DNA from 3 places in the Salinivibrio sp. PR5 genome. Region 1 is predicted to be linked to each of the others. Evidence: riboswitches for the same ligand, from Rfam matches in the RefSeq annotation. Region 1 holds a riboswitch; each other region holds the start of a gene.
The links. Region 1 has a riboswitch for thiamine pyrophosphate ahead of thiB (thiamine ABC transporter substrate binding subunit). Riboswitches for the same ligand answer to the same signal wherever they lie in the genome.
Positions count from the first base shown of each region.

Region 2: another riboswitch for thiamine pyrophosphate. It lies ahead of thiC (phosphomethylpyrimidine synthase ThiC); the one in region 1 lies ahead of thiB (thiamine ABC transporter substrate binding subunit).
Region 3: another riboswitch for thiamine pyrophosphate. It lies ahead of thiD (bifunctional hydroxymethylpyrimidine kinase/phosphomethylpyrimidine kinase); the one in region 1 lies ahead of thiB (thiamine ABC transporter substrate binding subunit).

Region 1 is NZ_MUFK01000001.1:49,942-53,189, reverse strand. Features, by position in the region: gene leuC (3-isopropylmalate dehydratase large subunit) at 1-6, shown strand, start outside; gene leuD (3-isopropylmalate dehydratase small subunit) at 16-618, shown strand; gene BZG82_RS00230 (DUF547 domain-containing protein) at 738-1,529, shown strand; TPP riboswitch at 1,568-1,669, shown strand; gene thiB (thiamine ABC transporter substrate binding subunit) at 1,722-2,708, shown strand; gene thiP (thiamine/thiamine pyrophosphate ABC transporter permease) at 2,714-3,248, shown strand, end outside.
Region 2 is NZ_MUFK01000004.1:112,744-115,991, reverse strand. Features, by position in the region: partial or broken rRNA gene BZG82_RS03155 (23S ribosomal RNA) at 1-78, shown strand, start outside; rRNA gene rrf (5S ribosomal RNA) at 166-281, shown strand; tRNA gene BZG82_RS03145 (tRNA-Asp) at 484-560, shown strand; tRNA gene BZG82_RS03140 (tRNA-Trp) at 810-886, shown strand; gene crcB (fluoride efflux transporter CrcB) at 1,189-1,569, shown strand; TPP riboswitch at 1,626-1,725, shown strand; gene thiC (phosphomethylpyrimidine synthase ThiC) at 1,820-3,248, shown strand, end outside.
Region 3 is NZ_MUFK01000017.1:48,944-52,191, reverse strand. Features, by position in the region: gene BZG82_RS08275 (potassium channel family protein) at 1-332, shown strand, start outside; gene thiD (bifunctional hydroxymethylpyrimidine kinase/phosphomethylpyrimidine kinase) at 416-1,273, opposite strand; TPP riboswitch at 1,335-1,435, opposite strand; gene BZG82_RS08265 (putative bifunctional diguanylate cyclase/phosphodiesterase) at 1,498-3,248, opposite strand, start outside.

The DNA.
Region 1 (3,248 bases):
TTATAAGGAGGCCTTATGTCAGGCATACACACTCATACCGGCATTGTTGCCCCATTAGATGCGGCGAACGTCGATACCGATGCGATTATCCCTAAACAGTTTTTGCAAAAAGTCACCCGTACAGGCTTTGGTCAGCATCTATTTCACGATTGGCGCTTTTTAGACGATGCGGGTAAACAGCCGAACCCCGAGTTTGTGCTCAATCAAGCGCGCTACCAAGGGGCGAGCGTGTTACTCACCCGCGAAAACTTTGGCTGTGGCTCGTCACGCGAACATGCTCCTTGGGCGCTGGATGATTACGGTTTTAAAGTGATTATCGCCCCCAGTTTTGCCGATATTTTCTATGGCAACTGCATTAATAACCAAATGGTGCCAGTGACCCTTGAAGAAGGCCAAATCGATGCTCTATTTACGTATGTGGCCGAAAATGAAGGCGCGACGGTAACGCTAGATTTGCCCGCCCAAACCATCCGTGCCGGTGAACACTGCTTTAGCTTCCAGATGGATGATTTTCGCCGTCATTGCTTGTTGGAAGGATTAGATAGCATTGGCCTCACGCTTCAGCACGACGCTGAGATCTCGCGCTTTGAGCAAAACATTCCCGCCTTTTTGGCATAACACAATGCTTTAACCACTAAAACGCTGCTTGAGCAGCGTTTTTTTATGGCTATGAAAGCAAACATGGCGCAAGCTGGTCTAGGATATAAACAAGATACGCTCGCGATTGAGGAAGCGGTATGCGAACACGGATCACGCTCATTTTTTGGTTACTCGTTGCTTTTCCAGCCTTGGCCGCCCCGAAAGCCGATTATTGGGCAATGTGGGATGCGCACAACCCCGCCAGCCAAGCCACGTTTACCCATCACAGCTGGCAAGTATTACTCGATAAGTATTTACAGCCTCAAGGACAGCACACCTTATTTAACTACGCAGCCGTCACCGAGGCCGATAAAGCGACTCTCGATCATTACATTAGCATGCTCACCGCGCGCGACCCGCGCACCTTGACCAAAGACGAACAATACGCGTACTGGGTTAATCTCTACAATTCAGTCACCGTAAAGCTAATTTTGGATGCGTATCCAGTCCGTTCGATCACCAAACTCGGTGGCCTGTTTAGCTTTGGACCTTGGGATGATGAGGTGGTCACGGTGGCAGGAGAGCCGCTTACCTTGAATGATATTGAGCACCGCATTCTGCGCCCGCTCTGGCAAGATCCGCGTACCCACTATGCGGTCAATTGTGCCAGCCTTGGCTGTCCGAACCTACAGCCACAAGCCTTTCAAGCCGACACCTTAGAGACACAATTAGAACAAGCCGCCTATACCTTTATTAACAGTGATAAAGGCGTGAGTCAGCAAGGCGGTCAGTGGCAGCTTTCTTCTATCTATGAGTGGTTTGAGGCCGATTTTGGCGGCAGTGAACAAGGAGTAATCACCCATATCAATCAATACCGCGATATCAAACTTCCCGAGGATGCACGCTTAGACTATGACTACGACTGGGCGCTTAACCGAACCGCTGACTAAAAGGCTTGGTTAACCCTAAGCCAATCAGTACAATGGCTTCGTACTCATTGGGGAGCCTCTTGGCTGAGATTGCGCACCGCGCTAAACCCATCGAACCTGATCCAGCTAACACTGGCGTAGGGATTGAGACTTGATGATGTCATCAACCAGCCTCAACACCCACGCCCAACTTAGGAGCGTGCTGTGAAAGTCATTACGTCTGTTTTAACCGTACTTTCTTTGTCTCTGTTATCGCTTGGCGCCCGCGCCGCCGACCCGCTGACTGTCTATACCTACGACTCGTTTATCACCGATTGGGGCGCAGGGCCAAAAATTAAAGCCGCCTTCGAGAAACGCTGTAATTGTAAGGTCGAGTTTGTGTCCCTTGAAGACGGCGCAGCCTTGCTAAACCGCATGCGGATTGAAGGCAGTAACACCAGCGCCGATATCGTGTTGGGTATGGACACCAATTTAATGAAAGAAGCGGAGCGGAGCGGCATTGTCGCCGAGCACGCGGTGAATACGGAGCGCCTACAGGTACCCGGCGGTTGGGATAATCCCTACTTTATCCCCTACGATTACGGCTACTTTGCCTTCGTGTACGACACCACGCGCCTGCTCGATCCGCCCAAGAGCTTGAAAGCCTTGATTGAAGATCGTGATGACATCAGTGTGATTTACCAAGATCCCCGTGTCTCCACCGTTGGCCAAGGCTTAATGCTTTGGATCCAGAAAGTCTACGGCGATAAAAGCCAGCAAGCATGGCGTGATCTCGCGGATAACACCATTACCGTGACCAAAGGCTGGACCGAAGCGTACAACATGTTCCTGAACAAGGAAGCGGACATGGTGCTCTCTTACACCACATCACCGGCTTACCATTTGGTTGCCGATGATGATGACCGCTTTGCCGCCGCGACGTTTGAAGAGGGCCACTATATGCAGATTGAAGTGGCCGCAAAATCAGCCTACACCGACCAGCCAGAACTGGCCGATGCGTTTTTGCAGTTTATGCTCAGCGATGAAGCGCAGTCGATCATTCCCCTTACGCAATGGATGTACCCTGTTACTGATATCACGTTACCGGATGCCTTCTATACCTTGAGTAAGCCCAAAAAAAGCTTGATTTATCAACCCGATGAAGTGATGGGCAACCGTCAACAATGGGTGCGTGACTGGCAAACGGCGTTGGTTGAATAATCGTCATGCTCAACCCTTCACGCACTTGGCCGGGCAGTCTCGCGGCCAGTCTCGTCGTGCTTTTAATTGGCAGCGCTCTTTGGGCGCTGTTCTCTCACAGCCAAGATCTTAACCTTCAGGCACTATGGCAAGATGCCTACCTTCGTCACGTCACCGTATTTAGCTTCAAGCAAGCCATTTTATCAGTGATCCTCAGTGTGGGATTGGCGATTCCTGTTGCCCACGCCCTGTCGCGTCGCGAGTTTGCGGGTAAGCGTTGGTTGTTGAAACTGTTTGCCATGACCTTAGTGCTGCCTGTGCTGATTGGGGTATTTGGCTTGGTAGCCATTTTTGGTCGCAGCGGATTGCTCGCCGACACCCTACAACATTTTGATCTTTCTATGCCATTTTCCATTTATGGATTGAGCGGCATTTTGCTGGCACACGTGTTTTTCAACTTACCATTTTCCGCCCAGATCATGGTGCAAGCACTCGAGGGGATCCCCGCCGATCAACGCCGCTTAGCGACGCAATTGGGCTTAGGTGGCTGGCAGCGTTTTC
Region 2 (3,248 bases), on a different contig from region 1:
CGACGTTGATAGGCAGGGTGTGTAAGCGCTGTGAGGCGTTGAGCTAACCTGTACTAATTGCCCGTGAGGCTTAACCATACAACACCCAAGAGGTTTTGGGTTGGACTTGAAATAAAGCCAGTTGATTGTGGCGAGAACGAACAGCTTTCTAGATTACCGAATTTGCTTGGCGACCATAGCGCTTTGGACCCACCTGACTCCATGCCGAACTCAGTAGTGAAACGAAGCAGCGCCGATGGTAGTGTGGGGTCTCCCCATGTGAGAGTAGGACATCGCCAGGCTCTCATTGCTTATCTTGTTGATAGCTCGATGCTGTTGATATCTGCGATGCTCATGTATTGGCATACACTGCGCGTCTCGATTCAACATCCTCATCGCATCAAACAAGATAATCTAATTAGAGCTTAATGTTGGGCTTTAGTTAGCAAAAATTTAATCATCAAAGCAGATATGCGTAAGACTTTGATGAGACAGAATTGGTGCGGAGTGGTAGTTCAGTTGGTTAGAATACCGGCCTGTCACGCCGGGGGTCGCGGGTTCGAGTCCCGTCCACTCCGCCACTACTTAGAAACCCTGCTAATTTTAGTAGGGTTTTTTGTTATTGGCCAGGTTCGCCCTGCGGGCGAATGAGTCCCGGTTGCCCGCAACCCCGGCCCTCCGCCACTGCTTAGAAACCCTAGCTGAAAAGCTGGGGTTTTTTGTGATTGGGGCGTTGGGGCGATTTGCTTTATAAATAAGCGATCAAACGTCTGAAGAGTAATTGGTGGTGGTAATTTGTCGCGGGATCGCTACAATAGGCACCTATCTACAGGGGTATAGCTCCAATTGGCAGAGCAGCGGATTCCAAATCCGCGTGTTGGGGGTTCGAATCCCTCTACCCCTGCCAAATACCAAAGCATCGACATCGTCGGTGCTTTTTTTGTATGTGAATCATCAAGGTTCTCGTAATCCGATTAAGGGTAGATGTGAACATGCAATCTACACAAAAGCGTGTCGGGGGCTGGGTCGCCAGCCCGGTCGAATCCCTCTACCCCTGCCAAACATCAAAGCATCGACATTGTCGGTGCTTTTTTTGTATGTGACTCATTATGCTTCTAGCACCCCTGATCCTTTTCCCTTTTTCTTCCTCCTGTTTCTTGTTCACATGTCGCGGTATGATGACTTTTTACCAATCAAAAGGAGCCCCCAGTGGTAAGCATATTGTGGGTAGGACTTGGTGGCGCATTAGGGGCGTCTTCGCGTTTTTTAGTTTCAGAGTGGAGCGTCGCAGTGTTTGGTCGAGGATTCCCGTACGGCACCCTAATGGTTAATGTGCTAGGATCATTAGCGATGGGTGTCTTTTTAGCGGCGATGAGTCAAGAGCTGATTGCCCCTGTACCTTGGCGTCAACTGATTGCGATTGGCTTTTTGGGCGCGTTCACCACCTTCTCGACCTTTTCAGTGGATACCTTGCTTCTTTTTCAACATGGTGAGACGGTGAAAGCCTTGTTAAACGTGGGTCTCAACCTTGCGTTATGCTTAGGAGCGGCCGCGATGGGGGCTTGGTTGCTAGGACGCATTACTGGGTAGGTAAAAACATGCCATTACGTCGCTTGTTGTTGCGGCGGTGATTTCTTATACTGGCGTTGAACTTGTCGGAGTGCCAATTGGCTGAGACCACGTTAAGTGGGATCCGTTGAACCTGATCTGGTTAGTACCAGCGAAGGGAACAAGAGATGCATCAGATCACAGACCGTACGCGTCTGCCAGTTTTGCTCACATCTCAATTCAGCGTTTTCCGGCAAGCATTAATTCCCATAATGAACACCGGAGTAATGCTATGTCGACCCGTAAACAGGCCCGTCTTGAGGCCAAATCCTTTATCGATTCTCTCTCTGCGCAAACCTACCCCAACTCGGAAAAAGTCTATGTCGAGGGATCGCGACCCGATATTCGCGTAGGGATGCGAGAGATCCATTTGTCTCCGACCTTTGTGGGTGGCAGTAAAGACAATCCGCAGTACGAGGCCAACGAGTCCATTCGGGTTTATGACACATCAGGGCCTTATACTGACCCACAGAGTGCTATCGATATTTACCAAGGCTTAGCGCCAGTGCGCAAAGCCTGGATTGATGAGCGTGCCGATACAGAGTTTCTTGATGCAGTGAGCTCAGACTATGCGCAGACCCGCCTCAGTGATGAAACCTTAGATGATCTTCGCTTTAATGCCTTACCGCCTATCCGTCGGGCGAAACCTAACCAATGTGTGACCCAACTTCACTACGCACGCCAAGGCATTATCACCCCAGAGATGGAGTTTATCGCGATCCGGGAAAATATGGGGCGTCAGCAGTATCGTGAAGAGCAGCTAAACCGCCAGCACCCAGGAGAAAGCTTTGGCGCGCATTTACCCTCAAACATCACTCCCGAATTTGTGCGCCAAGAAGTTGCTGAAGGGCGTGCGATTATTCCTGCCAACATTAACCACCCAGAAGCGGAGCCGATGATCATTGGGCGTAACTTTCTGGTGAAAGTGAATGCCAATATTGGTAACTCGGCGGTGAGCTCCTCCATTGAAGAAGAAACCGAAAAGTTGGTGTGGGCGACCCGTTGGGGCGCGGATACGGTGATGGATTTATCGACCGGACGCAATATCCACGAAACTCGCGAGTGGATTTTACGTAATAGCCCAGTCCCGATTGGCACCGTACCTATGTATCAGGCGCTTGAGAAAGTGAATGGCATTGCCGAAGATCTGACTTGGGAAGTGATGCGCGATACCTTGATAGAGCAAGCCGAACAAGGGGTCGACTACTTTACCATTCACGCCGGGGTGCGTTTGCACTATGTGCCCATGACTGCCAATCGCGTGACTGGGATTGTCTCGCGTGGTGGGTCGATTATCGCCAAATGGTGCTTGGCGCATCATCAAGAAAGCTTCCTCTATACCCATTTTCGTGAAATCTGCGAGATTTGTGCCGCCTATGATGTATCGCTGTCGTTAGGCGATGGATTGCGCCCAGGCTCAGTAGCTGACGCGAACGACGAAGCCCAGTTCAGTGAGTTACGTACCCTGGGCGAGCTAACCAAGGTGGCATGGGAATACGATGTGCAGGTGATGATTGAAGGCCCCGGTCATGTGCCCATGCACATGATCAAAGAGAATATGGACGAGCAGCTCACCCATTGCCACGAAGCGCCCTTTTATACTTTAGGCCCGCTGACTACCGATATTGCGCCTGGCTATGACCACATTACCTCCGGGATTG
Region 3 (3,248 bases), on a different contig from region 1:
AGCACTATCCGCACGCTGAATGTGTGCCGTCTGTGTCGGTGGAAATGCTGGCAAAAGCGGCCGTTGATCCCGGTTCAAGCCAATTACATCACGAGCTATTGAGCACGGCTCAAGGGATGACCCAATACTGTGCCCGCTACCCCACCGATGCGAGTGCAACCGATGTCGGCACCTTGTTTAATCAATTAAAGCATGAGCATGATGCAACTTTAATTGGTCTCGACAAAGGCGATGGGATCACCCTGAACCCTCGCCTACACACTGAAGTGGCACCGGGCGATCGCATCTTTTATATCGCCGCCGAGCGTTTACCACATTGGTCTGCCGCCTAACGGACGCGTCCAACGCATCTTTGCTGTTTTCTTTTCGATGCCGCTGCCCCACTTGGGTTGCAGCGGATCGTTTCCATCTCGTCTCAGGGCAATTCCGCGACAGCATGCTCTGCTGGCGACAGACACAAATTATCAGGGTAAGCGTAAAAATGATGCACCGGCCCAGCACCTCTTCCGACCGTTAGCTGCTGACTATGCGCTAAGGCCTCCGTCAAATACTGCTTAGCCGCTCGCCCGGCCTCGATAGGCGTCATCCCTTGGGCATAAAACGAGGCGATTGCAGCAGACAGTGAACATCCGGTGCCATGGGTGTTGGTAGTTTCAATGCGGCGTGCGCGCAAGGTCTGACAGGTATCTCGGCTAATCCACATATCGACGCTCTGGGGCATCTGGTGTAAATGGCCCCCTTTGAGCATCACGTAAGGACAGCCTAGATGGCGAAGTGCCGGCACCAGCTCATGCATTTGCTCGATAGAGGTTGGCACAGGCCGACCGGTTAAGCGAGCGGCCTCCGGCAAGTTGGGAGTGAGCACCGTTGCTCGCGGAATAAGCTCTTCAATCAACGCCGTCATGGCCTGCTCGTCGAGCAAAGGGTCGCCGCTGGTCGCGACCATCACGGGATCTAAAATCACCGGCAAGTGTGGCGACCGTGCCAGCACGGCAGCGACTTCACGAATAATCGCTTGATTGGCCAGCATGCCGATTTTCACCGCACGCACCGGCATGTCGTATAACACTGCATCTAATTGGGCGCGCACAAAATCGGGCTCAACCGCCGAGACGGCGTCAACACCGCAGGTATTTTGCGCGGTTAGCGCGGTGATCACCGAGCACGCATAGCCACCGGTCGCTGAAATCGCTTTAATGTCAGCTTGAATGCCCGCGCCACCACCGCTGTCTGAGCCGGCAATGGTAAGAATAACAGGTGGAGATAGGTTCATATTGGCCCCTTAATCATCAGGGGCGGAAGGAGACAAAGTACGGCAGTATGCATCACTTTGTGCGCTGATCGTGTCAGTTCCCTCCGCCAGTGCTAACTGGATCAGGTTCTACGGGTCCTGCTTTCGCAGTCTCAGCAATTACTTGCTCCCCGACTAACTGTGTTCAGGATATGCATCCTACGGATAAAGCGCAAGCCTCATCTCTAATCCGATGATGACCACGGCTATCCAGACACGGGCGCACTGATAGCCGTCGCTGGGCATTCACATCCGGTTTGCAGAAGCTGTTCAAACTGTTCTGACCCCAGCGGTTTGGCATACAAGAAGCCTTGCGCTTGATCGCAGCCAATACGCTGCAAAATCTGTTGCTGGCCAACTTCTTCCACGCCTTCGGCCACCACACCGTGGCCGAACCCATGCGCTAGGTCGATCACGCTACCAACAAGGTGTTTGTCACTGGCGTTGGATGCAAGGTCTTGAATAAAGCTACGATCAAGCTTCACCCAATCCACAGGAAGCTGTTTCAAATAGCTCAATGAACTGTAGCCTGTGCCAAAATCATCAAGCGCAATATGCATCCCCGCATCACGGAGCTGTTGTAACTCTTTGAGCGCCACCGACATATGTCGAATTAACGCCGATTCAGTAACCTCAAGCTGAATGATTTGGGTGGGTACTTCCAGCGCTTGGCAGCGGGCAAGAATGCTGTCGGCAAAACCGTGGCGAAGTTGCTGGGAAGAGACATTGATGGCTAAGTGAAACGCCTCGGGCAAGGTGTATTGCTCTCGCCAACGGACCAGCGCGCGCAACGCCATAGAAAAAACTGCATCGCCGAGTTGGATCATATCGGCACTTCGCTCGGCAATGGGAATAAACTCGGCCGGGCTGATCGCTCCCAGTTGCGGATGACGCCAACGCAATAACGCCTCAGCGCCTACCATGGTGCCGGTATTGAGATCCCATTTGGGCTGAAAGACCAAAGACAACCCTCCTTGTTCAAGAGCCGGGCTAAGTCCATTGCGGATCATATGCTCACGTTGCGATTGCGCATCCAACTCTTGGCGATAATGACCCACTTCGGTGTCATCGGTCGGGATGGCTAGAATCGCTTGGCGAAAGAGTTGCTCCACATCGTGATGTTCCCCTTCCGCTTGGGCTATTCCCACATGGCAGTGCATCGACATCAAACGGCCATCAAGGGTGTGATGACCACTCAATAATCGACAAATCCGCTTGGCAAGTGCGTCAATGGCAGTGATATCTCCTTCCACTACCATCACCAAACGTGTGTTGTCCCAGACACCAATACGCCGACCTCTTGCGACCGAGCTACTAGCCAACAGCCCTGCAAGGTGCTTATACAGCGCTTCTGTCATTAAGTGGCCTTGATGCTGTGTTACCGCCTCCATCCCATCCAACGCTATCATAAACACGGTCACCATCCCCTTTGCGAGTTGACGTTCAGCCGCATCCACCAGCGCACGTCGATTGGGTAGATTGGTTAGAGGATCGGTTAAAGACAAGGTACGTAATGCCGCGGTTTGCTTATTCACTAACATTTGCAAACGTGCCGCTTGATCACGCTCTTTCAGGGTTTTGAATTGAAAATGAAGAATATTATGGATGCGCTGAAGCACTTCATGGTGATCAAACGGCTTGGTGAGATAATCAATGGCCCCACGACATAAGGCTTGGTTGCGCAGATTGTTATCACTATCGGCAGTGAGCACCATCACCGGGGGACAGTGCTCACCGAGCGTATTGTTCAACAGATCGAGTACATCCAGCCCCGAGCGTTGTGGCATACGCATATCAAGCAACACTAAATCGGGGACCGGGGAGAGGTAATCGGTCACAAGGCGTGGATCGTTAAGGCCTGTGATGTGTTGATAGCCAGATTGCAGCAACATAGCAGTCAACAAGTCGACATTCTCCGGTCGATCATCAATGATCAGGATCTGCGCTTGGGATTTTT